Regions from separate parts of the Pelosinus sp. IPA-1 genome, predicted to be linked through region 3. Evidence: riboswitches for the same ligand, from Rfam matches in the RefSeq annotation. Region 3 holds a riboswitch; each other region holds the start of a gene.

Region 1 (10,028 bases), 410 kb from region 3:
TGATAACGTCCTGCTACCCAAAAACAATTGATGAACATATACCCATCCGCATCAATGGGGCACCAGGCATTTTCAGCAGGTAAATATTCAATAAATACCTTGCCCCGAACATCAGCTTTCCGGAAAACCAATCCATCCTGAAATCGATTGGTAAGCCACTCTTTTTTTCTTGCTATACCTACTGCGTTTTTTTTATCTGCAATGGCACAGCAAATATGTTCTTGTGCTAAATTTTCCTTAGTTAAAGTTAACAAATTCATTGAGCAACCTCCAATTCTTAATAAAGATAAAGGTTCATCTTTTCAAGGGAATAGATCAAGATGTAGCATTTGACATATTCCCTATACTAAGACAGGCATCCTGCCAAATTATAAAATTTGCAGGTTGTTGATAAATATTATTTTGACAGCGCAATAAGAAAAAGTTAATATAATTATAAAACTACACTTGTAATCCTGAGAGGTGAAATCAATGAAAAATTTGCCACAGATCTCCGACATGGAATGGCAAGTCATGAAGATCTTATGGACCTCTGCACCACTTACTGCTAATGAAGTCATTAACAAATTTGATGGTATTAAGTCCTGGAAGCCTAAGACAATTAAAACACTACTTGGGAGATTGGTAAAGAAAAAAGCAATTGCTTTTAATAAGGATGGCCGCGCATACCTTTATTACCCTCTGGTCGCAGAGGATGAATGTGTAAAAGCAGAAAGCAAGTCTTTTTTAGAAAAGGTATTCTCTGGCGCCTTTAACGTTATGTTTGCCAATTTTTTAGAAGAACAAGAATTATCAAAAGAAGATATAGCCGAACTAAAACGTATCTTAGATCAAAAGACAAAATAAAGGAGGACTCTTTGTGGGACTGAATTCCTTTATTACTTGGCTACTAGATTCTTCACTTATGGGAAGCATTTTGATAGGATTCATCATGATGCTTCGATTCGTCTTTAAGAATAAATTAGGCGCTAGTTGGCAGTACCTTGTATGGTTTTTTCTGATCTTGAAGTTATTAATTCCTTATGCACCTGAAAGCTCCTTAAGCGTTTTCAACGTCTTTAATCAGGCCTTAGTAGGCAATTACTTTGAGATCCAAGATAATAAGCAGACAAACCGTAATGCCAATAACAATTCGCCGCTAATAGGAACCATCAGTGAAGATTATTCCCTATCGGTAAACAGGACTTTCCTCAATTCTAGGGATACAATTTTATTTCTGGTCTGGTTGATTGGAGTACTAAGCCTAACCGCTTATACCATTAGCATTACCACTAAGCTGAAACGTATGATAAAACACAGCCTCAAAGTAAATGATAGCTGTGTTTTAAAATTGCTTGAGGAATGTAAGCAGACAATAAATATCAAGGTCAATCCAGTGTTAGTTGAATCACCAGTAATCCGAAGCCCGATGGTCGTGGGAGCAACTAGGCCGTATATTATACTACCGACTGGCACCATAGATAATGTAAGCAAAACTGAGTTACGATTCATTCTGTTACATGAATTAGCCCACCTACAACGCAGAGATCTTTACATAAATTGGATTACATCCTTTCTGCAAATTATCCATTGGTTTAACCCACTAATCTGGTATGCCTTTTATCAAATGCGGCAGGATCGAGAATTAGCTTGCGATGCTTATGTACTTTCCACTCTAAAGCCTGATGAATACAAAAGTTATGGCGCCGCAATTATATCTTTTCTCGAAAGATACTCCTATTCAGCTTACGATTACACGATAGCCGGGTTGGCAAGTGGTAAAAACCATATTAGAAAAAGAGTGGCCATGATCGCTTCGTATAAAAAAGGAACTGTAAGCGGGGTTATCTGGAAAATGCTTCTGTTTTTACTGATTGGATGTTTTATCTTAACTAATGCAAAGGAAACATCTAGTGCAGATTCTACAGGAAGTTTGCAGCTAAATCAAAGCATTTCTTCTGAAGATTTGAGCAATTATTTTCAAGGTTATGACGGATCCTTTGTATTACTTGACATGGAAAAGAACCACTATCAAATTTTTAATTACGACGATAGCAAGAAGCGTATATCTCCAGATTCAACGTATAAGATTGTCAGTTCTTTAGTCGGACTTGAGACTGGAGTTCTAATGAATGAAAATACTCCATTGGAGTGGGATGGGACCATGTATTCCTTCGAACGTTGGAACAAAGATCAGACACTGGCATCAGCAATTGCATTTTCTGTGAACTGGTACTTCCAGAAGGTTGACTCAATGGTGGGTAAAACTCAAATTGAGGACTATTTAAAACAAATTAGATACGGGAACTATGATCTTTCTGGTGACATTAGTGATTTCTGGGTTGAATCTTCATTAAAAATCTCCCCTCTAGAACAGGTGGAGATGCTTAAAAAGCTATGTACCTATGACATGCCTTTTTCTCGAAAAAACATCGATGTCGTCAAGAAAATCATCAAAATTTCGGAGCAGGACAAAGTAATTTTATATGGGAAAACTGGTACCGGAACCGTAAATGGTAATAGTATCAACGGGTGGTTTGTAGGGTATGTAGAAAATAACGGTAAGACTTATATCTTTGCAACAAATATTCAAGGAAAAGAGAAAACTGAAGGAATTAATGCCAAAAATATAACGTTATCGATTCTTAAAGATAAAAATATTTTATAAAGATTAAAAAGCGTGGGGGTAATTTATAATATAACCCCACGCTTTTTTCCTATAATGTAGTCTACTCCCCTCCTCTTCTTATAGTTTTAAAGGCTTGACTATTCGAACCACTTTTTATAGAAATATCTAGCTTGACACTCTATGATTACAAGTGTAATATTTAGATATCGACTACAATTGTAATCCATTAAATTTTAAAAGAGCTGCTGCAAACTAAGGTACCTATTCAATAAAAATAACAAAACGAAAGGATGTTTAAAGTGAAAAAATGGTTTTTAGTATTACTTACTGTTATTCTTGTTAATTCAGGCTTAATGACTAACGCAAATGCGGCGACTGTAACGACAAGAGAAGACTTTGGAAAGTACTTTGAAGGATTTACCACTGGAACGTTTGTTATGTATGATGAGGCTAATGATCAGTACATAGTCTTCAACGAACCGCAAAGTGTAAAACAATTGTCACCCTGTTCCACCTTTAAAATTTATAATTCACTCGCTGGATTGGAAACCGGCGTCTTAGATCAAGAAGACGTATACACTTTATTTAAATGGAATGGAACCCAATATACATTTCCGAGCTGGAACCATGATCAAACCTTGGCGTCTGCTACGAGGGATTCCGTAGTCTGGTACTTTCAAGAACTTGCCACACGAATTGGAACTGAAAGAATGCAGACATTTATTGATAAGATAGAATACGGGAACCGCAACACTTCTGGCGGTTTGACCACATTTTGGTTAAGATCTTCATTGCAGATTTCAGCCCGGGAACAAGTGGATTTATTACACAGACTATATGCGAATCAATTACCGGTTTCCCCCCAAAATGTAGCTATTGTGAAAAAGAACATAACTTTGCTAGAAAATGACGATGTGCGGTTAATGGGTAAAACCGGTTCGGGATTACAAGATGATAAATGGATATTAGGTTGGTTTGTCGGCTGTGTCGAAAAACAAGGAAATCGATATTTCTTCGCTACTAATATTCAAGCCTCAGATGGCGCTATCGGCGGAAAGGCCAGAGAGATTACGAAATCAATTTTAAGAGACCTTCAAGTTTTACAGTAGAGACTTTTCGAGTTACTGTATTCTTTAGAAAGTTGTTTAACCTTTCAATAAACTGCTAAATAACTATTGACTTTAACGTAACGTAAAGTACTATACTAAAAAACAAGAGATAGCTATCAATAATAAAAAAAATTGAGGTGTAAAGTGCTTTCTATCGGAGAATTCTCTAAAATCTGTGGTGTCACAACAAGAACATTGCGACACTATGACACAATTGGTTTGATCAAACCAACCCATATAAATCCAGACACTGGTTATCGTTTTTATGAGGTATCCCAAATTCGCCAACTGTTACTAATTAACCGACTAAAAGGATATCATTTTTCCCTTGAAGAAATAGCTGCAATGGTTTCCATGTACGATAATCATTATATTCTCAATCAGATAACAAGCAAGAAAAATGAAATCCAATTAAAAATTGAACACTACAAACTACTGGAAAATCAATTAAAGTTTGATATTTTAAATTTAGAAAGAGGTGTTGATATTATGTCATTTATTGATGATATTGAAGTAACGTTAGTTGAAACCAAACCTCAGCATATTCTGTACAGTAGGCAACTTATGAGCGTTGATGATTATTGTAAATACATTGGTAAACTATTTGAACTAGCCCATTCAAGCGGAATGCAGTTTGCCGGGGCACCAATGTCAATTTATCATGATAAAGAGTTTGATCCAGCTAATAATGATACTGAAGTCGCTCTTCCTGTTGAGGTACAGAATCAACATACTAGACTACTGGCAGGAGGACTTTGTGCAACGGCTACATGTAAAGGTGCTTACTCCAACCTTCCAAATAGTTATGCTAAACTCACTGAGTGGATAAATGAAAATGGTTATGATGTTACCTCAGCTCCTTATGAACAATATCTAAAAGGACCAATGGAATCACAATCTGCAGATGATTATATTACTCAAATTTTTTTTCCTGTAAAGAAACGCTAAATCCCTTTCATAGAAAAAGAACAGGCCGGTAATGTCTGTTCTTTTTCTATGAAGACATATAGGAATAGCCAAAAAATTGCATTATAAGACCCAATTATCCAGAGTACCAACCAAACCATACCAAACTAAAGCTCCCCAACTGGCTATCTCCAACACGCTAAGCGCAACATTAGGATATTATACGAAGATATGAGAAACTAAAAAAGAGCCTTATTTGAAAAATTGTATCACTTATGATACAATAACCACAATTAAATACTCTGGGGAGCTTGTATGACAGGCTGAGAAAAAGTAACTAAACTTTGACCCAATTACCTGATTTGGATAATGCCAACGTAGGAAATTAATCTATAGTGATTTAAGGCTATAGTACAAATGGGGTATGCCGTTATTGGTATGCCCTGTTTTTGTTTATGTTCGGGATTTCGTTCCCGAAAAGGCGGAGGAGGAGCGTCCTGCGCCTAAAAAAACAATTAAATAGCGAGGGAGCTCGTGTTTCGAGATGAGAGGAAGCTTTTAAGCTTCGACCGACCTGATATGATGCATGGTTATACAGGGGATGCTATTTAGTTTATACGAGAAATATACCTCAATAACAATATTGCTCCACCTGTATGACGTACTCTGTCAATCAACAGGATTTAAGCAAATCTGCTTAAAAATAAATATTGTTAGCGAGGTATTTTTTATGAACAGAAAATCCAATCTTTTAAAACTAGTCATTCTATCAATGATGGTCGCACTTGGTGTAGTCATTTCACCGATTCTTCGCATTGAAGGAATGTGTCCCATGGCTCATTTTATTAACATTGTATGTGCCGTTTTGCTTGGCCCCTGGTATGCCCTGCTCTGTGCAACACTGATTGGTGTAATCCGTATGATGGTGATGGGAATTCCGCCTTTGGCACTGACTGGTGCAGTTTTTGGGGCTATGCTGTCAGGAATTTTTTATAGAATCTCTAAGGGAAAATTGATTTATGCGGTTTTAGGAGAGGTTATTGGAACTGGCATAATTGGAGCTATTGTTTCTTACCCGGTTATGACTTTTATCTATGGTAAAACAGGGCTTACATGGCTCTTTTATGTGCCGCTATTTGTTTGCGGAACGCTGATCGGCGGAACGATTGCATACTTTTTTCTTACGTCGCTAAAAAAATCAGGTATGCTTGCAAATTTTCAGAAAAGCTTGGGAGGGAAATTTTATGACCAACCCAATGCTTAATATTACAGATCTATTAGAAATAAGGCATCAAGTAAAGGCAGAAAAACCGCTGATCCACTGTATAACGAATCACATTTCAATCAATGACTGTGCAAATGCTGTACTTGCTATTGGTGCAAAACCGATTATGGCAGAACATCCTCGTGAGGTTAGCCAAATCACAGCTACTTCCAAAGCACTAGCCGTAAATCTCGGAAATATAAACGATACTCGCATGGAATCAATCATGATTTCCGGTAAAATCGCCTTTGAAAAAAGTATTCCTTCTATTATTGATATTGTTGGCGTCGCCTGCAGTGACCTTCGCCTTGATTTTACAAAGAAATTTATATCGGAATGTCACCCAAATGTCATTAAAGGAAATATGTCAGAATTAAAAGCTCTATGTGATGCAAAAAGCGATGCCAAAGGGATTGATGTGGGCGAAAAAGATGCTATTACAGATGATACGATTGCTAATAGCATTGCCATGCTAAAAACTCTTTCTTCAAAGACTGGTTCTATTGTAGTCGCAACAGGAGCTGTTGATATTATAACAGACGCTACTGAAACCTATCTTATTAGAAACGGCTGTGAAATGCTTTCAATGATAACAGGAACGGGTTGCATGCTAAATGTGTTGGCTGCAACCTTTATCTCAAATAAAAATATCCTTAGAGGAACGGTTTTGGCGACAGCTTTACTGGGAATATGCGGCGAATTATCCCATAACGTACAAGGGACTGGGATGTTTAAAACAAAACTTTTAGACTCTATATTCAGCATATCAGATTATGTATTGGAAGAAAAAATAAGATACACACCAATTTAGCTTTAAACGCAAAAATGGCTATTTACCCATTAGTAGGCAAATAGCCATTTCCTTTACCTTTTCATTAAAGGTATATGGCCCATTCTCAGTTACATTCAGTAACTAATTAAAGCAGCCATCATTAATCCACTCGCTACACTAATACTAGCAGAAAGGATACCTACTGAAACATTCCCCTTGGGAATTTCTTCTGTAACTTTAATCGGCATAAGCAACCTAAATAAACAAAATACGATCACTTCAAAAACAATACTTACCATACCCCAAAGCGTTAAATCGAAAAGATTTACAGAATGAAAAATTGCGGAAGATAGAACAATTGCTAAACCTAGCATTTTTCCGCCTAAATCATATGCCGTAGCCATGGCAGCATCCACATGACCTGAATCGCTTACGTCGCCACCCTTACGAAGTATCGCAAAGTCATTATAAGGTGTCGTAAGACTAAAGGCATACATACCAATCCAAAGGAGTGGGATTGAAACACCTAAATATAGTAAAAAGTTCGATATATTTGCCCACTGTGCATTCATCTATTATCATCATCCTTTATCACTTATTACATTACTCTACACAAATAGGAAGGAAGTAGGACATATCATCCGTAATACGCCCGCCAACGCGAGCATTAATTGCCGAAGCTTTACCGTTTAGCAAAAATGACCCCCATAGAAGATATCCCTCATACATTCCATCTAATGTCTCAATTTCAATATTCTCTAAATCAACCATTTGTTGATAAATCACCAATTGCTCTTTGAAGGAGCCCTGAGAATCATAGGTCAATACAGTTCCATCAGAAGCATACAATGCAATTCCGCCCCCTTCTCTTCCTAAGACAGGCTTAACTACATAGGATGATTCTTTTGAAAAACGATTTTCGAAATATGTTGGAATCATATAATACTCTATCACTTCATGTTCCTCTTGGGTAAAAAACTCACCTATTTCATGTAAATTCCATATCAATGCCTGTAATGCTTTTGTTTGTGCTATAATTGCCGCTGGCGGATTGATCAAAGCTAATTTTCCTTCTGCTACGAGTTTAAGAACAGAAGCACCTGTCGGAAAACCATCGATATCCTTTTCTATACTAAGAACTCCCAAGGGGTGTAACCTATATAAAATATCAATTGGGGCTAATTCTCTTTCTATTAAGGCACAAAGCTTATTCTTATACAATCGAAGATCTTTTAAAGGAACAAAAGTAGCGTTCAATTTTGAGCAATTCATTAGATAGTGAGTGGTTCCAATATCCTCAGAATGCCAATCCAAAGAACTAAAAACCATCTTATTGGCATCATAACCTAACGCTACATATTCTTCTGCAATTCGTTGAAAAGCTTGACAAATTTCATCTTCCAACCCAAAATTGGGATCTTGTAGCCCATAATAAGAGCACACTTTACCATTTACATAATATGCTTCGACAATACCTCCAGGTGTATCACTATTAAATTCGAGCATTTTCCACCCTTTGCTTGTTTTAGCAAAATCAAATCTTCCAATAACCGTTGTCATTTCTGGAGGTAAAGAAATTCGAGCTGCAGCAATGATTGATTCAGGAATTCCTAATTCTATAAAAAGCTGATTATCCATCTTTTGAACAGCTGATACAAGCTTAGAAAAGATTTTCCCCAATTGTTCTGAGGCATAGCCTAACTCTTCTCTTGACCTCTGCGAAATGGAGTAAATTGAAGCCAGAGCATATTCTTTTTCATACATCCAATCCCAGGTAAAGATGCCCTCCTCCCTCAGTGGTTTATAAATGCTTTCACGTCTCTTTAAATAACTCATTTTTTATTCAGCACCACCAACAGCACTGCTTCCTATACCAGCTTTACCAGACGTAATCCCTTCCGAAATCTGCCCATTTTTAGATGATGAAGAACTACGATATCCACTTCCGCTAGATCCCGAATAGGAATTCTGATCATCCTTATCTTCTTGATCTGCTTGACGAGGAGTAGTCAAATAACAACCTGCCGACACAGCTACTATCGCAGCCATAAATAGTCCCACTACTTTTTTTGTTTTACTACCCGCATTCCCCTTATTCGTGTAGTAACCCTTATAATTTTTAAATTCTTTTGCATAATTTACTTTCATAAACATCCTCCGTACCAGTTGGCTTCGCATATAAAACAAATAATTTTCGATCTTCGTCAATTTCACTCGAAGTCTTTTGCCATTCTTGTCCAGACCAAATAAAATAGTCGCTTTGTAAATAAAGTAACACTTCTTTTCTTTCTCTTAATTCATAGGTAAATACTAACGGGTATATTTCAGCCTCTTCTATGAACTGTCGTATTTCTAATCTAATATATTTATTAGTCTGCCGTATATTATCATCATAGCTTATTACATCCTCTTCTATCTTCTTTACATAAATTACACAAGATAAAACTCCCATTGCACAAGAAGATCTTTCATACAAAACGCCTTCTTTAACAAAGTAATCACATGCAAAACGAGCTGCTACTTCTATCTCATCAATATCTGAAAAGTAATATAAAAGCGGATACTGTTGACTTTCATCTAACAGACGATATTCTAGCTTTGTCAGTAAAATCACTCCCTTGACTGCTATCAACTATTATTTTAATTACCCTTAGGTAAATATTTTTTTCCATTCAACCTTGCTATAAAGAGGACTAAGACTGGCAATCAATATACAATTAAAGCATAGTTGATGTTAAATCATATTAGCACTCACTCCACGTAATCTCATGCTTCTTATTGTAAGTGATTTTACATAAAATTACATCAGCCTTAAGATATATTTCTGTAAATGTTTAGAATTTCAATAATACTATTCTTTTTTATAACATAAAAATACCCTATAGGTAGACTTGTTAAAGCTACTCTATAGGATATTTTTTACTCATAATTGCGCTATCCCCTGCGTCATTTAATTACGTATCTAGCACCTCTGCCATCTACTTGTGTTAAAAACATCCTACTTTTTTAGGGTTAATTCTAAATGATTTATTGTCTATTGCTTTTTGTACTGCTAAGATCCCATCTAAATGATCATATTCATGCTGAATTAATTCTGACAAATCGCCCTCAAATTCTAAAAAACAATCCTTCCATTGCAGATCCTTATAGAATATTTTACATTTTTTATATCTGTTTAACTTTACTTCTAATCCGGGAAAACTCATACAGTCATCCCACACCTCAAACTCTTCTTCCCCCAATTCCAATCTTGGGTTAATTAGAGCATATGACTTATTATCAAAATTCATATAGATAATTCTTAAAAATTCTCCAATTTGAGGAGCAGCAATAGCCCTGCCAAAGCCATGTCTTTCTCTGAAATTTATC
Region 2 (10,028 bases), on a different contig from region 3:
GACATTAGAGGTTATTTAACACAAATTGTAAAATAAGATTTGCCTGTTTTGCTGCCGCAATACTGACTCTAGGTGCACAGGGTGGCAGCTCCTTGCCGACAGCAGAGGATAAATCACCGACAACATATAAGTTTTCTTTGATTTTATGAGTTTTTATTTCATCACTATCCGCATAACCTGCGAGACCAGAAGCAGATACAATAAATTTTTCAGACTGTAGGTATTCTTCTACAATCATTTTCTTATAGTTTGCTTGATCAAAGGCTTCAACAATAATATGGCAATCTTTAAACAGGGCAGCAACATTGTGTTCCTCTATTCGCTCCTGCAAGATTTCTACTTGTATAGCAGGATTAATTGCCAGTAAGTTCTCCCTTAAGGTCGTTACCTTAGACTTACCAACTTGATTGTAAAAATAAAACTGCCGATTAAGATTAGAAAACTCAATTGTATCAAAGTCTACAATTACAAAATTGCTAAAACCACTACGCACTAAATTCACTGCACAGTTGGAACCTAGTCCCCCAGCTCCACCGATACCTACCGTAATCTGTTGGATCTTTTCTAAATTGTTCTCTCCTAGAGCCATACCTAATGCTTTCTCAAATAAGTTTCTATATTTTACTGTCATATCGCTTGCCAATCCTTAAATACAGGCTGATAACCTAATTGCAGAATGGCCTTAGACATCTCCTTCACACTCCGTGTATCAGAAACGGCAAATTGTCCTGCGTTTTCCTGAACCTCAATATGTCCCCCTACTGCAGTGTTGACTCCTGCAGACATTTTCGTAATCCCTAATTTAATAGCGTGGTTCCGAAATTCTGCACTTTCTCTAGTCGATAAAGGCATCCCCGCCCTTGGCATAAACAACCGAAAAGCGGTCATAAATTGAACCATATTCTTATCGTTCACGTTGTTTCCAGTTTCGCAAGCCCCCATAGTTGGACGTATACGAGGTAGCGATATACTAATCTCAACATCTGGATATTTATTTTGCAAGTAGTTAGCATGTAAGCCCGTAAAGAATCCATCTCTGCGCCAATCATCAAGTCCGAGCAAAGCTCCAATATTTACAGAGCGAAAACCAGCTTGACAAGCCCGTTCTGGTGCATCAAGGCGGAAGTGATAATCTTTCTTAGGCCCTTTCACATGAAGTTTGTCATAGATGATTGGATTGTAGGTTTCCTGATACATTGTCATGCTCTCTACACCAGCTTCTCCAAGTTTGGCGTACTCCTCTTCTGTTAAGGCATAGACCTCAATGGCAATGGAGGAAAAGTAGTTTTTTAAGATCTGAACACAATCTTCCATATAAGAGACGCCAGCTCTTACTGGAGCATCTCCTGTTAGAATTAAAATATGTTGAATGCCGGAAGCCGCAATATTTTTGGCTTCTTTTTCTACCTCTTCCATGGTCAATTGCTTACGGGTAAACGTATTGGTTATATTAAAACCACAATAGGTGCATTGATTTGTACAGTAATCAGATAAATACATCGGTGTATACAATAAAATGACACGTCCGAAATTTTGTACTGTCAACTGATTTGCCTTTTGGGCCATTAATTCTAAATGTTCTTCCCCTTTAGGAGATAATAAGGCTAAAAAATTCTTTACTGTTAATCGCTCTTTCCCAAGAATCTTTACAATATCTTCAGAGGTTGTATTTTGAAATACTTCTTCTATATTGCCTTCAGTATATTGCAAATACTCATCATAAAAGCTCATAGTTTCCTCCTCAATTATGTAAAAATCCAGTCAAAGGAGATGAAGAACTTGCCCACTTATGAGAACGCCCAAGACCCGCTAAATACGCTTTACGCCCGGCAATTACAGCCATACCAAAAGCCTCAGCCATTAAGACAGGATCGTCTGCGCTGGCAATTGCAGTATTTAATAAACAAGCTGCTGCCCCCATTTCCATCGCCTCGCAAGCGTCGGAAGGTTTACCAATCCCTGCATCAACAATCACTGGTAAAGATATTTCCTCAATCATTATTTTTAATAATTCTTTGGTTTTTAAACCTCGATTACTGCCAATGGGGGCACCTAATGGCATAACTGCTGCTGCACCAACTTCAACTAGTTTCTTTGCTACCATTAAATCTGGACTGATATAAGGTAATACTACAAACCCTTCCTTAGCTAATATTTCCGTTGCTTTAATGGTCTCATAACCGTCTGGCAACAAGTATTTATTATCCGAAATAACCTCAATTTTAATCCAGTTGCCACATCCTGCGGCCTTGGCTAACCGCGCAATTCGTATTGCCTCCTGTGCGTTTCGCGCACCAGAAGTATTCGGCAAAAGTTGCATACTGGAAGGAATATGATCCATCACATTCCCTCTAGGAGAATTAAAATCAATTCGTCGAAGCGCCACGGTAATAACTTGTGATCCTGATTTCTCTATAATTTCGGGAATCATAGTGTCTGCAGAATACTTACCTGTGCCAATAAATAGACGACTTTCTAAGCTTTTCCCACCAATCATTAATGAATCACTCATCAAATCAGCCTCCGCCAACAAATTTTAGTACTTCTAAACAATCCTTATCTTGCAAAGTAATCGTTGCCCATTCCTCTTTCTTTACTATATTGCCTTGATATTCCACAATAATGGTGTCAAGATTCAAACCTTTGCTAAGTAAAAACGTAGATAAATTTATCTCCTCCGCTATTTTTTCAAGGTTTCCGTTTAGCATAACCTCCAACTTTTTCACCTCACCTCTGTAATGCATTTAAGAATGAAATAGTATAGATAGTGATCGCAGAGAAATATTGAAATATGTAATGGTAAATAAAAAAAGCTTATCCAAAGAGGATAAGCTTTTATAAATAACATACACAAATATAAAATAGCTTCCCTACGATGGTACTAACCACATCAGGTTCAAAGGGTCAGGAATGAAAATTCCCTCTCAGCCATAAGGCTCCCCCAGCGTCATATGTAATTTCCTACAGTATATTATAGACCTTCATAAAGTGCAATGCTTTTTTTACTCTACCATTTCCAAAGCTATTTTCATCATTTGCGTAAAAGTCGTCTGCCGTTCCGCAGCAGAAGTAGCTTCACCTGTAACTAAGCTATCACTCACTGTCACAATGGTTAACGCCTTTACACCATGTTTTGCAGCCAAAGTATATAATCCTGCCGTTTCCATCTCGACGGCCAATACACCAAATTTGGTCCAACGCTTCCAATCCTCACAATCATCATGATAAAAGGTATCCGTTGTAAACACATTTCCGACTTTAGTTTCAATCCCTAACCGCTGCGCTACATCATATGCCTTTTTTAATAATTCAAAATTTGCTGTAGGAGCAAAGGTCATACCCTCAAACCGTTGTAGATTAATATTAGAATCATGAGAAGCTGACATAGCGAGAACAATGTCCTTAATTTTTACATTTTCCTGTAATGATCCGCAAGTACCAATCCGAATAATATTTTTCACATTATAGCTCGTCATTAACTCATGGGCATAAATAGATATAGAAGGAATCCCCATTCCCGAACCTTGTACAGAAACTCTTTTGCCCTGGTAATATCCTGTATACCCGTACATACCACGCACTTCATTATAACAAACAGCATTTTCCAAAAAGTTTTCCGCTATAAACTTAGCTCTAAGTGGATCACCAGGCATTAATACCGTACTAGCGATATCGCCTTCTTTTGCATCAATATGTAAACTCATTTTTCTACCTCCATCTTATTCTAACCATATTATACAACCCCCAGAAGTACGCCGCAATTATTCATCTGCATACTTTTCTCTCACCTTAATGATTTCATCCAAATTAGTAAAAAATAAATCAACTAATACAGGATCAAATTGTCCTCCCTTAGCCTCCTTGAAATAGGTCAAAATTTCATTTAATGGCCAGGCTTCTTTATAGACTCTTTTGCAGCTTAGTGCATCAAAGACATCGGCAATGGCGGCGATTCTAGCATAAATATGAATTTCTTCCCCTTTTAACCCACTAGAATATCCCTTGCCATCATATCGTTCATGGTGTTGCTGCGCAATAATAGCTGCTGCCTTTAACATCGTTAAATGAGATCCCTTTAACATATCATAGCCAATATTAGCGTGAAGTTTGACAACTTCAAACTCGGTTAGCGTTAATTTCCCTGGTTTATTTAATATCTCATCAGGGATCCCTAGCTTACCTATATCATGCATAGGAGTCGCTAAATGAATTAGATCCACTTCATCATCTGGTAATCCATATTTTTCAGCCAGCAAACGAGCATATTCAGCAACACGTCTTACATGGTTGCCTGTTTCTTTTGAGCGCGTTTCTGCCACTTCGGCCAACCTAAAGAAAACCTCTCGTTGTGTATTATACATTTCTAAATGCAATTTAAGATTTTCAAAGGCAGAAGAAACATTTAAGCAAAAAACATCTAATAAACGCCTATCTAACTCACTAAGTCTTTGTCCACCCTCCATATAAATTAGATACACATAATCGTCTGCACTTTGCCAGTAAAGAATAAAGTAATCCTCAAAAAATATACTTTGTTTCGCCATAAGAACGTAATCAAGTTTATTTTTCACGTCAATCGAAATATTTTCGTAGGTTTCACTATCAAAGGTACCTGTAGCTGCTAAAACCTTTATTTCTCCATCCTTCTTTCGCGTAGCGGCAAAACTCGATACCTTGACATACAAGCTATTCTTATTAAGTCCAAGCATTGCGATGAGTTGCATTAGTACACCAGCGGCAAAGTTTTGCATGGATTGCATACGAAAAATCTCAGGTGAAGACTGGATAATTTTTTCTAACCCTTGTTTATTCATGGCAATTGTCAATAAATCTCGATGAGAACGCAACGCAGAGATTAAGGTAGTTATCAGCTTTTGGGCTGTTAATTCCGTTTTTTCTTTATAATCATTAATGTCGTATTCAACAATAATCTGGGCTTCTGGAGCTTCTCCGGGCTGGCCCGTACGCAATACAATCCGCACCAACTTATTTTCCATAACGTCTCGAATGTATTTTACCAGTTCTAACCCGGCATCCGCTCTCTCCATGACAACATCTAATAAAATAAGAGCAATATCCCCATGTTCCTCTAGTACCGTCTTAGCTTCACTAGCAGAATAAACACTAAGAAGCTCAATCTTTTTACCTTCAAATACAAAGTTATTTAATACTAGCTTGGTAACAATATGTACTTCTTCTTCGTCATCAACGATCAAAACCTTTATCTGTCCTGCTGCCTTACTATCACGTACATCCGTCTCTTCTACAAATAACAATTCATCATCCATGATATTTTCTCCTTTAACTTAAGTACGTTCTGGAAGTTTTATTGTAAAAACCGTACCGTTTCCCAGCTGACTAGTACACTCAACGGTTCCTTTCATTTTAAAAACCACCAAATTATAGACAATATGCATACCAAGGCCAGTACCACCAGTACCCCGCCGTGTTGTAAAAAATGGCTCAAAGATCTTCTTTTGCACCTCTGGCTCCATACCTTTTCCATCATCTGCATAAATCAAGGTGATAATCCCAGCTTCATAAGAAACAGTAATGGAAATCGTGCCTAGTTCGTCTGGATAATAAGCATGTAATATAGAATTGTTTAGCATATTTGATATAATTTGCCAAAATGCTCCAGGATACCAGTAAACCTTAATGCCCTCAGGACAAGTTACGTTTATTTTGTGCTGAGTCTTTTTCAATTGAGGATTTAGGCTTACCAATACATCCTGTATGTATTCTTTCAAATCAAAATTTCGCCGTTCTTCAACTAACTGGTCAACTGCAACTTGTTTAAAACTACGAATCAACTCTGCAGCACGATCTAGATTAGTAGTAATAATTTTACTTACCTTATTACAAGAATCTAAATAGATTTCTAAATCGGATCGTTTCATTTGGCCATCCAAGAATTTTTGATTGAATTCTCCTGTCAACATTGTCAAATGCGAAATTGCCGTAATACTATTTCCTATCGGAGTGTTTATTTCATGTGCTATACCTGCTACTAACTCACCTAATAAGGCCATTTTCTCTGACTCTACCAAGTGACGACGAGCCTGATGTAAGTCTTCCAAGGTCTGTCTTAAGGTAGAATTGGTATCCTGCAATGCCCTAGTCCGCTCAGTGACTTGATTCTCTAAGGCCCTATTGAGCTGACGGATCTCCTCCTCAACCTTCCTACGGCGGTTTATATTAAAAGCTAATACTGTTACTAAAAACAGCAATACTACAAATAGTGCCATCAAGAACCAAACTAAGGATTTATACGTTTCATAGAAGGTAACTGGCTTATTCACAATAACACTACCTGCTGGTAATTGTTCTTCCTTGATACCAGCCTTGCGTAGTGCATTAAAATCAAACATGTACTGCTTAGTACTTTCTGTTATCACAGGCATGTCAGCTAATTTTGCACCATCAAACACAATCTTTCGGGCCATCTGGCCCGCAGTTTTTCCTTGATTATACCCGCTGGTTATCATCCCGCCTAACATACCATCTTGTAAATAGAAGTCCCAAAAACAATATACAGGCACCCTACTTCTTGCACCAATTAAATTACCACTTTCCTCATAACTAAAGATCGTATCATTCTTATCTACATTAAAAGTCATCAGTAATACGATTGTGTCATCTGAAAGGTTGCCTACTTGCTCTAGAACTTCTGACATAGCCATTTTTTCTAAGAATACAAATTGTACCTTTTCCTTAAAAATAGGCATACTCTTTTCTAATAATTGCTTATTAGCCTTACCAACTGCAGTTTCATCATTAATAACAACAATCTTTTTCACTTGAGGCTGTAGGGCTAAGGCAACTTCAATTGTTTTCTTTATATCAACGTCCTCAATAACTCCTGTTACCCATTCCTTGTCTTTTATATCTGCTTCATTAAAATAATTAACACCACAGAAAATAATCGGAGTGAGAGGAAAAAGGGTTTGCTGGTATGTTCGTGCAAAGTCATAAGCTGCATCATCCGTAACAATCACAGCATCAAATTTCTTTCCTTTATATTTTTGCTCATAAAATTTATATAAGTTATTTAGATAATCAGGGGTAATATTATATTTCGTATCCATATACTCAAAAGAAAGTATCGCCTGCTTTTCCTGTTGAAAAACTGATTTAATCCCCTCTTCTTCTAATTTCACCCAAGGCATCTCAGAGTCATAGGAATGAAGAACCAATATCTTTTTTCGGTCGTTGTGAAAAGATTCTATATCTTCATTAGCAGCAGAATGTAGAATATTAGCATCTTTATGCCTCAACCAAGGAATATCTACTGCCAATTCGTGCTCGATTAGAAAAATGAAAGTTCCACCCAATAAAAACGTAATAATCAGCACAGTTAGTAAGCTTAAAGACACTGCATATTTCACAGCATTTCCCTCCTGCGTATCAAACGTTTTACCTGTAATACAACTTTCGCCATTTTTCATCCATAACCTTCCTATTTTATTGCAAAGTAGTCAAAAGTTGTCACCTTAACCTCTTGTCTAAACTCATTGATTTTGCTACAAAACCGTACTATCATTAAGCTCAGGCTAATTTTCCGTGAGTAATGTGTAAAAAAAATAAGACTTACAACCTAGTTTCTAGGCTATAAGTCTTCAGACTCAGGAAATTCATATATTTAGAAGCTTACTTGTACGCTAAAGCCATATTTTTTTAGCAGACATGTCACCATCAATATCGCCATAGAGTGTCTCTAAAGAGTATTATTCTATATTAGAAGAAAATTGCATAGTCTTTTTTTACTGTCCTAAGCAAGGTTCCATGTCAAGCGTAATAATTTTTCTTAAAATCTAGAAACTATAAGTTAAATCAACACCATATTTCTTAGCTTTTGTATTGGTATCCTGAACTTTATAATCACCATAGTAGCAGGAGACATCAAAATGTTTGTCAATTGGCGTATCTGTAATTAAACGCCAGCCTTTTATATCATGACCACCATACATGTCACCCCACCATGCCATATGGTCTCCATTTTCCATCGGTGCATTGAGTTTGGAATCTTGTTTCCAGTATTGCATGAATACATCTGTACCGCCAACTCGTTTGGAAATCTGAAATTTTTCCAATTTATTGTGATCATTTTCCCGGGTATTTTTAGCATAACCAGCCTGGAGACCAATACCACCTGGCAAGGTGTAACTCGCTAATCCTCCAACTATATTGCCACCCCGATTAGAACTAAGATCATAGCTACCGACTATCCATTTAGCGGCAATATCCAAATCACCAACTTTAGTGGATAAAGAGGCTGTATTAATTACTCCATTTACATTATAGCCATTAACACTGTCATATGGACCATTGGAAAGATCATAACGGCCTGTTGCAGCAACTAAACTCGTCTTATCACCTAATTTGGTATTTATGCTAATACCTCGAATGAAGTCATCCCAAATAAATCCATCCCAAAGCACTTGTTTACCAATAGTAACACCAGTATTGGCATTAGCCTGATAACTAACCCACGCTTGGCGTGTAGTCAACGCACCACGTTGGTTTGTTCTATCATTCACGCCACTGGCATTACCATATCCCCATCTTTGTGAATCTAGACCAGTATAGGTTCTGAATTGATACATTGCATGAACTTTATCACTTACTTGCTTTTCAACTGCCAAACGGTATTCCCAGTCATACTCACGCAATGTAAGTCCCCGAGTATTTCCAAAAGTATCTTCAGATTGAATCCAGTTAGAAATTTTTAAGTCTTTTACCCCGTCAACGCTTTTTTCCACTTTCGCCATTCGAACGCCAAGGTTTTGTAGTTCATCTTTGTATTCTGCAGCTAATTTGTCAATGGTAGCTTTTTGCTCAGCATTGGCTTTATCAGATCTATACATCGCTTTCCCTACTAGTTGAGCCATTTCATAACGAGTAACGCTCTTATCACCTTTAAAAGTACCATCACCATAACCGTCAATGAGGCCTGCCTGTGCTAGATTTTTCACAGCACCATATGCCCAGTCATTAGGGGAAACATCAGCAAAAGGATTACTAGCTGCAAGAGCAGTTCCTGAACCTAATACAAAAGCGGCAACCACAGTGGCGATAATTTTTTTGTTCATCTTTTTACGCTCCTTAGAATCTTATTTTGTTTTATTTGAGTGCACTTAAGATGAATTACTATCTAAGTCTCCATGTTCCCTTAAATATTTCCTTCAAACGAGCACTCATTGTTAACACTTACTTGGAGATTTTGGGCTTGTACCTATCACATCTCCTTTCCCCCTATCTCTCCCCATCTTCAGTGATAGCAACAATCTACTACTTCACCCTTTAGATAATTCTAACTATTTACACTTAGCTATAATGCAATATGCATGCCAAGCTTATATAAAAATAATTAAAGAATATAAGGCCTGCCCAACCATTGAATTATTGGGACATACGCTACCTAAAACACCATAAAAAGGTTTAAAAGCAGTGTGTATTTGTAACTACACACTGCTTTTAAACCTTTTTATATCGTGTATTCTCTACACACTACCAGTTTTGCTGATTTAAAATAGTTCACAGACCGTCCGATTGCCGTTATTGTGAGGATGCAACACCAGTTATCCAATGACCAATCCAATGAATAAGCACGGCTAAAATTAAATGGGGCACCTATATTAGGCGCCCCATATTACTATTTATTTAGATCTGTAAATTTAAATTTCATCCAAGGTTCCAAATAGTCTAATAGGAATATTTCTTCTTCAACGATTCTACCTACTACATTCGTTTTACCGCTATTTTTCATGTCTTTTAAGGCAATTTGCAACTCACCTGCATATCTAGAATATAGAGAGGATTCGATTAAAATATCGCCTCTTTTTATGTCTGGGGTATTAAATGGTGGAAAATTATGATCTTTGTACTTCACTCTAGATTGTGTTGATCTAGCAACATACTCTGACACATCTCCTCGATTGAAGTGAAATTCTTCTAGGACAATCTTCTTTTCTAACTCAGGAATATGATTTGCAAATACAGCCGTAAATTCTAGCATATATTTGTCA
Region 3 (10,028 bases):
ATAAAGGCGCAAAAACTGACCCGATAGCGATTAGAAAACTTTCGTACTCTTCCATATTGATCCACAAAGCGATCACTGTACCAATAACCGTCATCACCAAAGCAACTTGTTTTTCGTTTAACTCAGGGAAAATATTATTAAAGCTTACACCTGCGGAATAAGCATCCAAGAAAGTCGTCGTTACTGTTGCTAATACTACAATTCCCAAGGCAGATAATCCCAAATTAGCAGCTAGCATCATAGCCGAAGGTTCTGGGTTACCAGCAACAATAGCAGCTCCGAGGCCAATAATATACATCCAGCAGCTGCCAATAAAGTAGCCCAGGCCGCTGCCTAAGGCTGCGCTTGTTTTACTTTTTGCAAAACGGGTGTAATCTGCAATTAACGGTAACCAAGATAAAGGCATAATTACACTAAGTTCTAACGCTTCACCAAAGGACATACCACCAGCAGGTAGTACGCTTAAAGCGGAACTATCTTTAAATACAACGGTACTTAGTATCACCGTTATACCTAATAAGAGAAATACGGCCAACATATTAAGCCTCTTCAAGCCGCCTTCTCTGCCCAGAGCGATCCATAAAAGAACTAATCCACCAATACCAATACTCCATAAGGACATTTGATCCATACCCCAAAGTATCTTACTAATTTCATTGGCTGATCTGGCCGCAGCAATAATCATAACGGCAGTCCAACCAACTAGTTGCAGTACATTTAGGATGGAGAACAAATAGGAACCATAGGCTCCAAAAGAAATTCTGGTAGATACTAGGGCTGGTATCCTTTCCTGCGTACCTATGATGCCACATAACACCATCATAACGGTACCCACCACATGACCAATGACAATGGCAGTCACACCACTTTGAAAACCTAGAGGAGCCAACAACCCGCCTGTTAAAATCTCCGCAATGGACACAGCCGCACCAAACCACAAAAACAAATAATGGGTAAAACCAAGTGTATTATTATTTTCATTCATCATCTAACATACCTGCACCTTTATATAAATTATAGAAATGATGGACGGGGCCAACCCCTTTACCAATGGAAAAAGAATGTTCAATCGCGGTATGGATATATTCTTTAGCCCGCGCAACTGCCTCTTGTGGCAAATATCCTTTTGCCAAGTTGGCCGCAATAGCAGCTGACAAAGTACAACCCGTACCGTGGGTATTTGGGGTGGCAATTCGCAAGGAGCCAAAATGGTGGAAAATTTCCCCGTCGAATAAGACATCAACGGCATCCTCTTCTCGATGACCTCCCTTTAAGAGAACATATTTGGGCCCTAACAGATGAATGGCTTTAGCAGCTTCCTCCATATCTTTTAAGCTATGTATCTTCCTTCCACTGATTTCTTCCGCCTCGGGAATATTAGGAGTCAGCACTGTCGCCAAAGGCAATAAACAAGAGACTAATGCCTCCATTGCATCGGGCTGGAGTAAATAATATCCGCTTTTTGATATCATTACTGGATCCACAACAACATTCTGGGCATTAAACTTTTTGAGGCCATTGGCTACTGCTCGAATCGTTTCGATGCGAGAAACCATACCAATTTTAACAGCTGAAACTGATATATCATCAAAAATAGCTTCTATTTGTTTCTCTATAACAGTTACATCAATATCTTGTACAGCAAATACACCTTGGGTATTCTGAGCTGTCACGGCTGTAATGACACTCATACCAAATACCCCATGAGCACAAAAAGCCTTTAAATCAGCTTGAATTCCAGCTCCACCACTAGAATCGGAACCTGCTATCGTAAGTACCTTTTTAATAAAAATTCCCCCTTAAAAATATTCAACCACATTGCGTCTTTGTGGTTTATAATACTCTATCATGCAAAAAAGCGCATCCATAGGATGCGCTTGGTACACAAAAACTATATCGCTATCCCTCCGCTGGCATTACCCAGATCAGGTTACAGGGTCATAGATTTTATCAGATCTATATCTCAGCCAGCCTCTCCAGCCCCCCTTGCCTTATTCAGTTCAGCATCATCGTAACATATCCAAACTAGTTTTTCAACTTCTTATGTAAGGACACTTACATCTTACTCTACAACACTTTATTATAGTTAACCGATTTGTCCCGTAATAATTAAATCATTGTTTGAAAATACCTAATCCTGTTAATAATAACAAACAACCCTTTACTAATTTTTGCACCCTAAAGTCCATACCCGAATTTTATATTCATCAAAAGCCTAGGTGCTAAATGAAAAGAAAAAACATAAACTTTATTAGTTCTTATTTTTTCAGTCTTACTATAGGTAGAATGTTTATTTTTTCCTATTGCTATGATATAGAAGTAGATTTTATATCTCTTATATGAGAAGTCCCCAATAAAGGAGGTCTTATTATGTGCAAAGAGTCTTTTAAAGCAGTTTTATTCTGCATGCGCTGCAATCAAGAGGCTGTTCATGATATTAACTACAATAACAACTTAATTGTACAAATATCTTGTGAAGGATGTGGAAAAACCATTGGACCTTATCGGCAAATTACTGCAACGCCTCTACCAAGTAACCTAATACATAAAACAACCATTATCTCTTCTCCTGCCCCAACAAATGATAATAGTAACCCTGAAAACGTACTCAAAAAACCCTCTTCCCAAACTTATGGCGAATTCCTCTTGTCTCGCATCATAACAAAACCCTCTCGCTTGAACCAAGAAATCCGTAATGATCTGACAACGTTCCTTTGCTCTATTCCCGTTCGGTTTATGACGAAACCTGTACGTATCGCTAAGGAATACCACACTTTGAAAGTCAATTTACATCGATAAAACCATAAAAGAAAAGAAGACTTAGGCTCTGACGGAGTTATACTCCACTGGAACCCAAGTCTTCTTTTTCATTACTTATTTCACAGAACTTCCTGCATCATGAGATGCCTGCAATTCTTTTTTATGTTGCTTATGTTTGTTCAGAGCACCCACTCCCCGCTCAATTAGAACAAAGAGAACAGGAATTAAGAAAATTCCTAGTGTTGTAGCTGCCAGCATACCGCCAACAACGGCCGTACCCATAGAATTTCTCGCTCCAGCACCAGCTCCTGTAGCAATTACAAGAGGTAAACATCCAATAATAAAGGCTAAGGAAGTCATTATGATAGGACGTAACCTTAATTTAGCGGCTTCAATCGCTGCTTTAACAGGGTCCATGCCCTTATCAACCCTAACTTTCGCATATTCGACGATTAGGATTGCATTTTTAGCTGACAATCCAATGAGCATAACCATACCAATCTGCATGTAAACATCATTTTGTAAATTACGTACAAATTGGAATAAGAATGCTCCAAATATGCCAGTAGGAACTGACAGAAGAACTGCAAAAGGTATACCAAAACTTTCATAAAGAGCTGCCAAGCATAAGAATACAAACAGCAAGGCAAAGCCGAAGACAAAAGGAGCACGACCACCAGATATTTTTTCTTCACGACTCTGATCGGCCCATTCATAACCAAAATCACTAGGCAGCGTCTGCGCTGCTACTTCTTCCAGTGCAGCTAATGCTTGACCAGAGCTATATCCTAGAGCTGGATTACCCCCTACCTGAATCGTTCTGTATCCATTAAACCGTTTAATTACAGGAGGTGCCGTAATGGTTTGTGGTTTTAATAAGGTATTGAGTGGTACCATGACACCAGATGAACTACGGACATAGAAGAAACGAGTTCCTTCTACATCATTACGGAATTGCTGTTCCGCTTGCATAACTACTTTATAGGACCTACCGAAACGGTTAAAATCATTAACCTGTACGCCACCAAGGAAGGTCTGTAAGGCAGTAAATACATCCTTTACTGGAATACCTAACTGCTCTGCTTTTTCCCGATCTACATCAAAACGATAACCAGGAGTATCAATTCCAAATGTAGAATAAATCATCCCGATTTCCGGACGTTTACGAGCAGCGGCCATAAATTGCTTAGATATCTTATCTATTTCTTCAATGGTATTGCCGCCTTTATCTTCAATCATCATGGTAAAGCCACCAACGGTGCCAATACCTGGTAAGGAAGGAGCATTAAAGGAAACAACCCTAGCTTCAGGAATATGAGAACCATTCATCAAAACCTTCATAACCTGTTGCTCTACCCCTAATCCTGGAGCGGTTCTTTCATCCCAATCAGCAAGTTTCGTAAAAATAATCGCTGAATTTGCTTTTTGAGCACCAGCTAAAATATCATAACCTTGCACTACAATTGTATCCGCTACCCCCGGTTGAGCACGCATATCTTCGGCTATTTTACTAGCAACAGTAGCGGTACGACTCGCGCTTGCCGCCTCTGGTAAGGTAATACTTGAAATAAAGTACCCTTGATCTTCACTAGGAACAAAGGAAGATGGAACGAGTTGAAATAGTTTACCAGTGACTAATAAAAGTACCACTAAGAATACAACACCCAAAGCGGCTCTTTTGATTAATTTAGCCAAACCTTTACCATATCGCTCTACGGTAGCCTCAAACACATCATTAAATTTGTTAAAAAATCTTTCTAGGAGCCCAGAGTGGGCATTCGGATCATGAGGCTTAAGTATTAACGCACAAAGGGCCGGTGTTAAAGATAAAGCCACGATGGCGGACAAGGCCATGGAAACTGCGATTGTTAAGGCGAACTGTTTGTATAAAACACCTGTTGTCCCGCCAAAAAAGGCAACGGGAATAAATACAGATGCTAACACAAAGGCAATCGCAACAACAGGACCAGATACTTCACTCATGGCCAATTTAGTTGCGTCTTTAGGGCTCATACCATTATATCTCATATGATGCTCAACTGCTTCAATTACAATAATTGCATCATCTACTACGAGCCCTATGGCCAGTACCATAGCAAAAAGAGTGAGCGTATTAATCGAAAAGCCCATTACCATAAATGCACCAAAGGTTCCAATCAAGGAAACTGGAATTGCGAGCATTGGAATGAGTGTTGCACGCCAGCTTTGCAAAAACAAAAATACTACTAACAGCACTAACAGCAGTGCTTCTGCAAAAGTTTTCGCAACTTCCTTCATGGATTCGCGTACAAATTTTGTATTATCTACAACCGAATAGTAGGCAACATCCGAAGGAAACTTCTTAGATGCTTCTTCTAATTTTGCTTGAACCTGCGTAATGGTTTCTAATGCGTTTGCATCAGTCGTAAGTTGGACAGCAAAAGCTACTGCGTCATGTCCATTAAGAAAAGCCTGGAAGCCATAATCTTTGCCTCCCATTTCAACTTTGGCTATATCTTTTATACGAGTAAGGTTGCCATTCTGAGAACTAACAATAATATTTTCAAATTCTTTTGGCTCAGTCAAACGCCCTTGTACTCTTGCCGTAAATTGAAATTCTTGCTGAGAAGACGTTGGTCTTTGACCAATGGTTCCCGCTGGTGCCTGGACATTCTGAGTACTAATCGCACTGGCGATATCACTACCCGTCAGTTTTAACTGCGCCATTTTATCAGGCTGCAGCCAAATTCTCATGCCATAATCGGCACCATATTCCATAATATTCCCTACACCCTTGATTCTTTTCAAATCTTCGACAAGGTAAATACTGCCAAAGTTTTTTAAGAAAGTACTATCATAGCTTCCCTTAGGAGACCATAATGTAAAGATGAGAGAATTATCGGGAGAAACCTTACGGGTTGTAAGACCTGCCGTTGTTACTTCCGCAGGAAGCGACGCATTGGCTTGGGCTACCCGATTTTGGGTTTGTACAGTTGCCATATCCGGATTCTTACTCAAATCAAATTTTGCCGTCAAGGAGTAAGAACCAGAATCGGAACTAGTGGATTGCATAGAAACCATATCTTCTGTCCCATTGACCTGTAATTCAATCAACTGGGCCATCGTTTGTTCTACAACTTCAGCATTTGCCCCTGTATAACTACCACTAACACTAACCTGTGGTGGTGTAATTTGCGGATATTGAGCGATCGGCAAATTAAAGGCTGAAATTGAACCAATTAAAACAATAACAATCGATAATACGATCGCAAAAATGGGACGATCAATAAAAAACTTTGCCACCAGATTACCTCCTATTGCTTCGCCGGAGCGTTTAAATCATCCGGGCCAATCATTATTACCGTTACAGGTGTTCCTGGCGGAGTCTTCGCAAACCCTTCTACAACAATACGGTCATTTTCTGTTACACCTTCATCTACTACCCACATATTGCCGACTTTTGTGCCCATTTTAACTGCCCTTGTTTCTGTTTTCTCGCCTTCGCCAATAACAGTAACCAGAGTTTTATCTAACATCTGTTGTACAGCCCTTTGTGGAATTAATAAAGCTCCTTGGCGAACCTCGCTTTGGACTGCAACACGAGCAAACATACCTGGTACTAGAAGCTTATTAGGGTTGCCAAAAGCTGCTTTAAAACTGAGTGTACCTGTACCAGTCGCTAACCCCTTATCAACCTGTTCTATCTGACCCGCTAAAGGATATGTAGAACCATCGCTAAGAATGAGCTTTAAGTCCCGCCCCCATTCTGTTGGAGACGCACCCTTACCATTTTTAGCAAACTGTAAGTATTCATTTTCACTCATACTAAACTTCACCATAACTGGATCAACAGAAGAAATAGTAGCCATAGTTGTTGACCCTGCCGTAACAAAACTGCCAATACTTAAGTCATTCACATCAATACGACCATCTAAAGGAGAGACAATGAGAGTATCTTCAATATCTTCCTGTGCCTGCTGCACCTTAGCCCAGTTGGCTTTAACTGCTGCTGCATTTTGTTGTTCTTCTGATAAAGCATTATCTAAGGTCTGCTGGGAAATTGCACCTTGAGATGCAAGCTGATTATACCTTCCTACATCTTGGCGAGTCCTCGCTAAAACAGCTTCCGACTGTGCTGCTGTCGCTTGGTTTGTTAATAATGCAGAATTGTACTGACGGCTGTCAATGCGAAATAAAGGCTGCCCTTTAGAAACCACTGCTCCACCTGTCACCATTTTCTCCACTATATTCCCAGAAACTTTGGCTCTGACTTGAACCTCATTCTTGGCCTCAACTGTGCCAACGAATTCATATGCGATCGGAGTATCTTTCCGAACTACCTGCATAACCTTTACCTCTGGAGCCTGGGGTGCTGGCGCTCCCTGCTTACTGCAACCACTTACAAGCACCATACTAAGAATGATTAATACCATATAATTGCGCCATCTTACTTTTGAACTTATATGAACCAATGCACTTACCTCCTTAACTCTACTGAAATTAACCCTAACCTCGACCTATTGTGACCTTGTATTCTCGTACCACAACTTTTTTATGGAACATACCTTAGAAAAGGTATAGAATCATGCTCACACTTATCCAAATCACTCCTTTATCCAATGACTAACTAGTCAAGTTAAACCATTTCGACAAACTTATTACAAATCCTTCCTCCAAGAAAAGAATTTTCAACTTTATTTTATATGCTAATATTTTTATAAAAATATCACTTATTTGAATTTAGAGAAATAAGAAAAGACTTGGCTTAGGCCAAGTCCCCAGACGCAGGCAGAAGCCTTAGTCGTTCTTTATCATTATTTTTCAGTTATAATTTTCTCATGTATTTTGAGTATCATTTGTCCATATGTATTCCCAGGAACAGCCCATTTCCCATTTAGATTTGTCCAAGTAAGAGACTGTCCAAATTTTTCCGATCGTTTTACCAGTTCATAGCGAGGATCAACAACTGACATCACAGGTGGGCGCGTTGCTGTATAAGCTAGCAAATGTTGAATTTGTGCCCTTACACCAATTTCTGCCGATGGGAACCAAGCACCTTTGACACCGTTACCAGTAGTCCCTAATCCGGAATAATTATTTTGCATAGGACTCACATCTCCGCCGTAACGGAAGTTGCCCGTCTCATGTAATGCTTGTGCAAATGCCAGATCTGGTCGAATCCCCTCAATGCCCCCTTCTAAGTAGTAATAGTCAACCAACTGTTTCGGAGTTGTCGTGATTAGAGGAAAGGGATTATGCCGGAGCAAATAACTAACACATTGCTCCTTCGTGGCGATTGGATCCCCCATGATCGTTAGATCAAATACCATTCCCGATTTTAACAAATCTTTATTTACAACTGTAGGCTTTTGGGTAAGCATTGGATTAAAATTACCACCAAAAGCAAATGTACTAGAAACTTGCAACACAAAAAACATTATCACTAAAATACTAATTCTAAAAAAAATGAACTTCTTCAACTTTACCTCCCAAAAGTACAATACTTGTATTATACGACGACATTACTCAATCTACCAATTCCTTCGATTTCAACAGTTACAGTATCACCTGCTTGCATCGGGCCCACCCCAGAAGGAGTACCTGTCAAAATTACATCACCTGGATACAAGGTCATGACTTCCGAAACACGAGCCACGATTTCAGGAACTTTGAAGATTAAATCACTTGTATTCGAGCTTTGCTTTAATTGGTCATTTAAGTATAGTTTAATATTTATATTACTAGCATCGATTTCCGTTTCAATACACGGCCCCAAAGGCAAAAAGGTATCGAATGATTTCGCCCTTGTCCATTGTCCATCCATTTTTTGAATATCTCTAGCCGTTACATCATTTGCGCAAGTATATCCCAAAATATACTTCTCAGCTTCCTCTGCCTTAACCTTCTTTGCTAATTTTTTAATCACGATAGCAAGTTCAGCTTCATAATGTACATCTTGACTAATGGAAGGATACTCAATATTTCCTCCTGGATGATTTAAAGCAGAAGAAGGTTTTAAAAAGAATAAGGGCTGAGCTGGAAGTTCTAAATTCATTTCTTTAGCATGTCCATGATAATTAAGACCTACACAAACAGCCTTAGAAATAACGCAAGGGCTCAGCAGTTTCACATTTGCTAACGAAAGTATTTCCTTTGTAATTTGGTACTCGCTAAAAACATCACCATTTAGTACATTAATATGCTTACCCTGCAATACACCAAACTTAATGTTCCCCTCATGTTCGTACCTAACGATTTTCATTTTTCTCCTCCATTCGCTTCATGCTATGGTCTATATAACTTATTTAGAAACTATTTTACAAAAATTCCTAAAGTCCTGCCATGTTTACCTTTTTTCCATTCATTTCTAGAAATAGATCGGTTCACGACTCCCTACTTCGAATCACCAAGGAATCGTGTTCTATATCTTGGGCCCGTTTCCCCATGATGGAAAAAGCCCATTGGATGGAGGGCCCAAGAGTAAATGCGATAATGATTGTACCGATCCCCACTGGTCCCCCTAGAAAATAGCCAAGTGCAGCTACACTCGTTTCTATAACTGTTCTTACCTTCCACACAGGCCAACCTGTTTTCTCAATGGAACCAACCATAAAACTATCCCTTGGACCTGCCCCAAAAGCAGCGGAAAGGTAAAAGAAACTTGCCCAACCGATAATCCAAATACCAACTAATAACATTCCTAATTGGGATAACCAAGAGGTAGGAACGAAAAGCCAAGAACTTGCCATGAAATAATCTATAAAAATACCAATGAAATACATATTCGCAACCGTTCCCCAACCAGGTTTAATTCCCAAAAAGTAACTGATTAGGATAACAAGAATTCCTGTTAATTGGGATACCTGCCCTAAAGTCAAAGGAAAGTAAAGAATTAATCCTAGATGAAAAGCATCCCAAGGTGCCGCCCCCAAGTTACTCTTAATCGTCAGTACAATGCCAAGACCAAAAAGTAGTAACCCCCAAAATAAATAAAAGATTCTTTTTACCATCTACCCATTTCCTCCCACTAAAACTAAAATGAATCCATGTTACCCTATTTGCTTATCTTACTTCATAGCTTATTTCATATCAAGAAAATAGTTCTTACACTTGTTTGAATAATAAATATTAATTACTAGGTAATTTCATGAAGGAATTCCTGTCTATCTGTCGAAGTAATTTAGAAAATAACATAACCCTGATTTGACTAATAAAATAAGGAGTGAGTACCTTGACTAAACATGATGTTTTCCAACTAGAAATCGGCAATACAGAGCGAAGTATTGAAG

What was found. A riboswitch is a leader RNA that binds a small molecule or an ion and turns the genes downstream of it on or off. The one in region 3 is predicted to bind thiamine pyrophosphate.
Region 1: it holds a riboswitch for thiamine pyrophosphate, as region 3 does, so the genes downstream of both, thiW (energy coupling factor transporter S component ThiW) here and thiD (bifunctional hydroxymethylpyrimidine kinase/phosphomethylpyrimidine kinase) in region 3, are expected to answer to the same signal.
Region 2: it holds a riboswitch for thiamine pyrophosphate, as region 3 does, so the genes downstream of both, thiS (sulfur carrier protein ThiS) here and thiD (bifunctional hydroxymethylpyrimidine kinase/phosphomethylpyrimidine kinase) in region 3, are expected to answer to the same signal.

Annotation. Positions count from the first base shown of each region.
Region 1 is NZ_BSVC01000002.1:48,149-58,176, reverse strand. Features, by position in the region: gene QSJ81_RS03950 (YoaP domain-containing protein) at 1-260, opposite strand, end outside; gene QSJ81_RS03945 (BlaI/MecI/CopY family transcriptional regulator) at 472-846, shown strand; gene QSJ81_RS03940 (BlaR1 family beta-lactam sensor/signal transducer) at 860-2,647, shown strand; gene QSJ81_RS03935 (penicillin-binding transpeptidase domain-containing protein) at 2,899-3,717, shown strand; gene QSJ81_RS03930 (MerR family transcriptional regulator) at 3,862-4,665, shown strand; TPP riboswitch at 4,917-5,023, shown strand; gene thiW (energy coupling factor transporter S component ThiW) at 5,354-5,887, shown strand; gene thiM (hydroxyethylthiazole kinase) at 5,868-6,698, shown strand; gene QSJ81_RS03915 (DUF350 domain-containing protein) at 6,794-7,231, opposite strand; gene QSJ81_RS03910 (glutathionylspermidine synthase family protein) at 7,263-8,495, opposite strand; gene QSJ81_RS03905 (hypothetical protein) at 8,499-8,807, opposite strand; gene QSJ81_RS03900 (hypothetical protein) at 8,779-9,273, opposite strand; gene QSJ81_RS03895 (peptide deformylase) at 9,647-10,028, opposite strand, start outside.
Region 2 is NZ_BSVC01000001.1:679,846-689,873, reverse strand. Features, by position in the region: gene thiF (sulfur carrier protein ThiS adenylyltransferase ThiF) at 5-631, opposite strand; gene thiH (2-iminoacetate synthase ThiH) at 628-1,731, opposite strand; gene QSJ81_RS03140 (thiazole synthase) at 1,742-2,512, opposite strand; gene thiS (sulfur carrier protein ThiS) at 2,517-2,708, opposite strand; TPP riboswitch at 2,851-2,953, opposite strand; gene deoD (purine-nucleoside phosphorylase) at 3,003-3,704, opposite strand; gene QSJ81_RS03125 (DUF3369 domain-containing protein) at 3,762-5,288, opposite strand; gene QSJ81_RS03120 (sensor histidine kinase) at 5,307-7,448, opposite strand; gene QSJ81_RS03115 (S-layer homology domain-containing protein) at 7,815-9,092, opposite strand; gene QSJ81_RS03110 (DUF871 domain-containing protein) at 9,656-10,028, opposite strand, start outside.
Region 3 is NZ_BSVC01000002.1:455,312-465,339, reverse strand. Features, by position in the region: gene cytX (putative hydroxymethylpyrimidine transporter CytX) at 1-988, opposite strand, end outside; gene thiD (bifunctional hydroxymethylpyrimidine kinase/phosphomethylpyrimidine kinase) at 978-1,787, opposite strand; TPP riboswitch at 1,886-1,997, opposite strand; gene QSJ81_RS05935 (hypothetical protein) at 2,371-2,799, shown strand; gene QSJ81_RS05930 (efflux RND transporter permease subunit) at 2,875-6,042, opposite strand; gene QSJ81_RS05925 (efflux RND transporter periplasmic adaptor subunit) at 6,054-7,172, opposite strand; gene QSJ81_RS05920 (glucosaminidase domain-containing protein) at 7,554-8,219, opposite strand; gene QSJ81_RS05915 (fumarylacetoacetate hydrolase family protein) at 8,249-9,001, opposite strand; gene QSJ81_RS05910 (YczE/YyaS/YitT family protein) at 9,123-9,749, opposite strand; gene QSJ81_RS05905 (hypothetical protein) at 9,971-10,028, shown strand, end outside.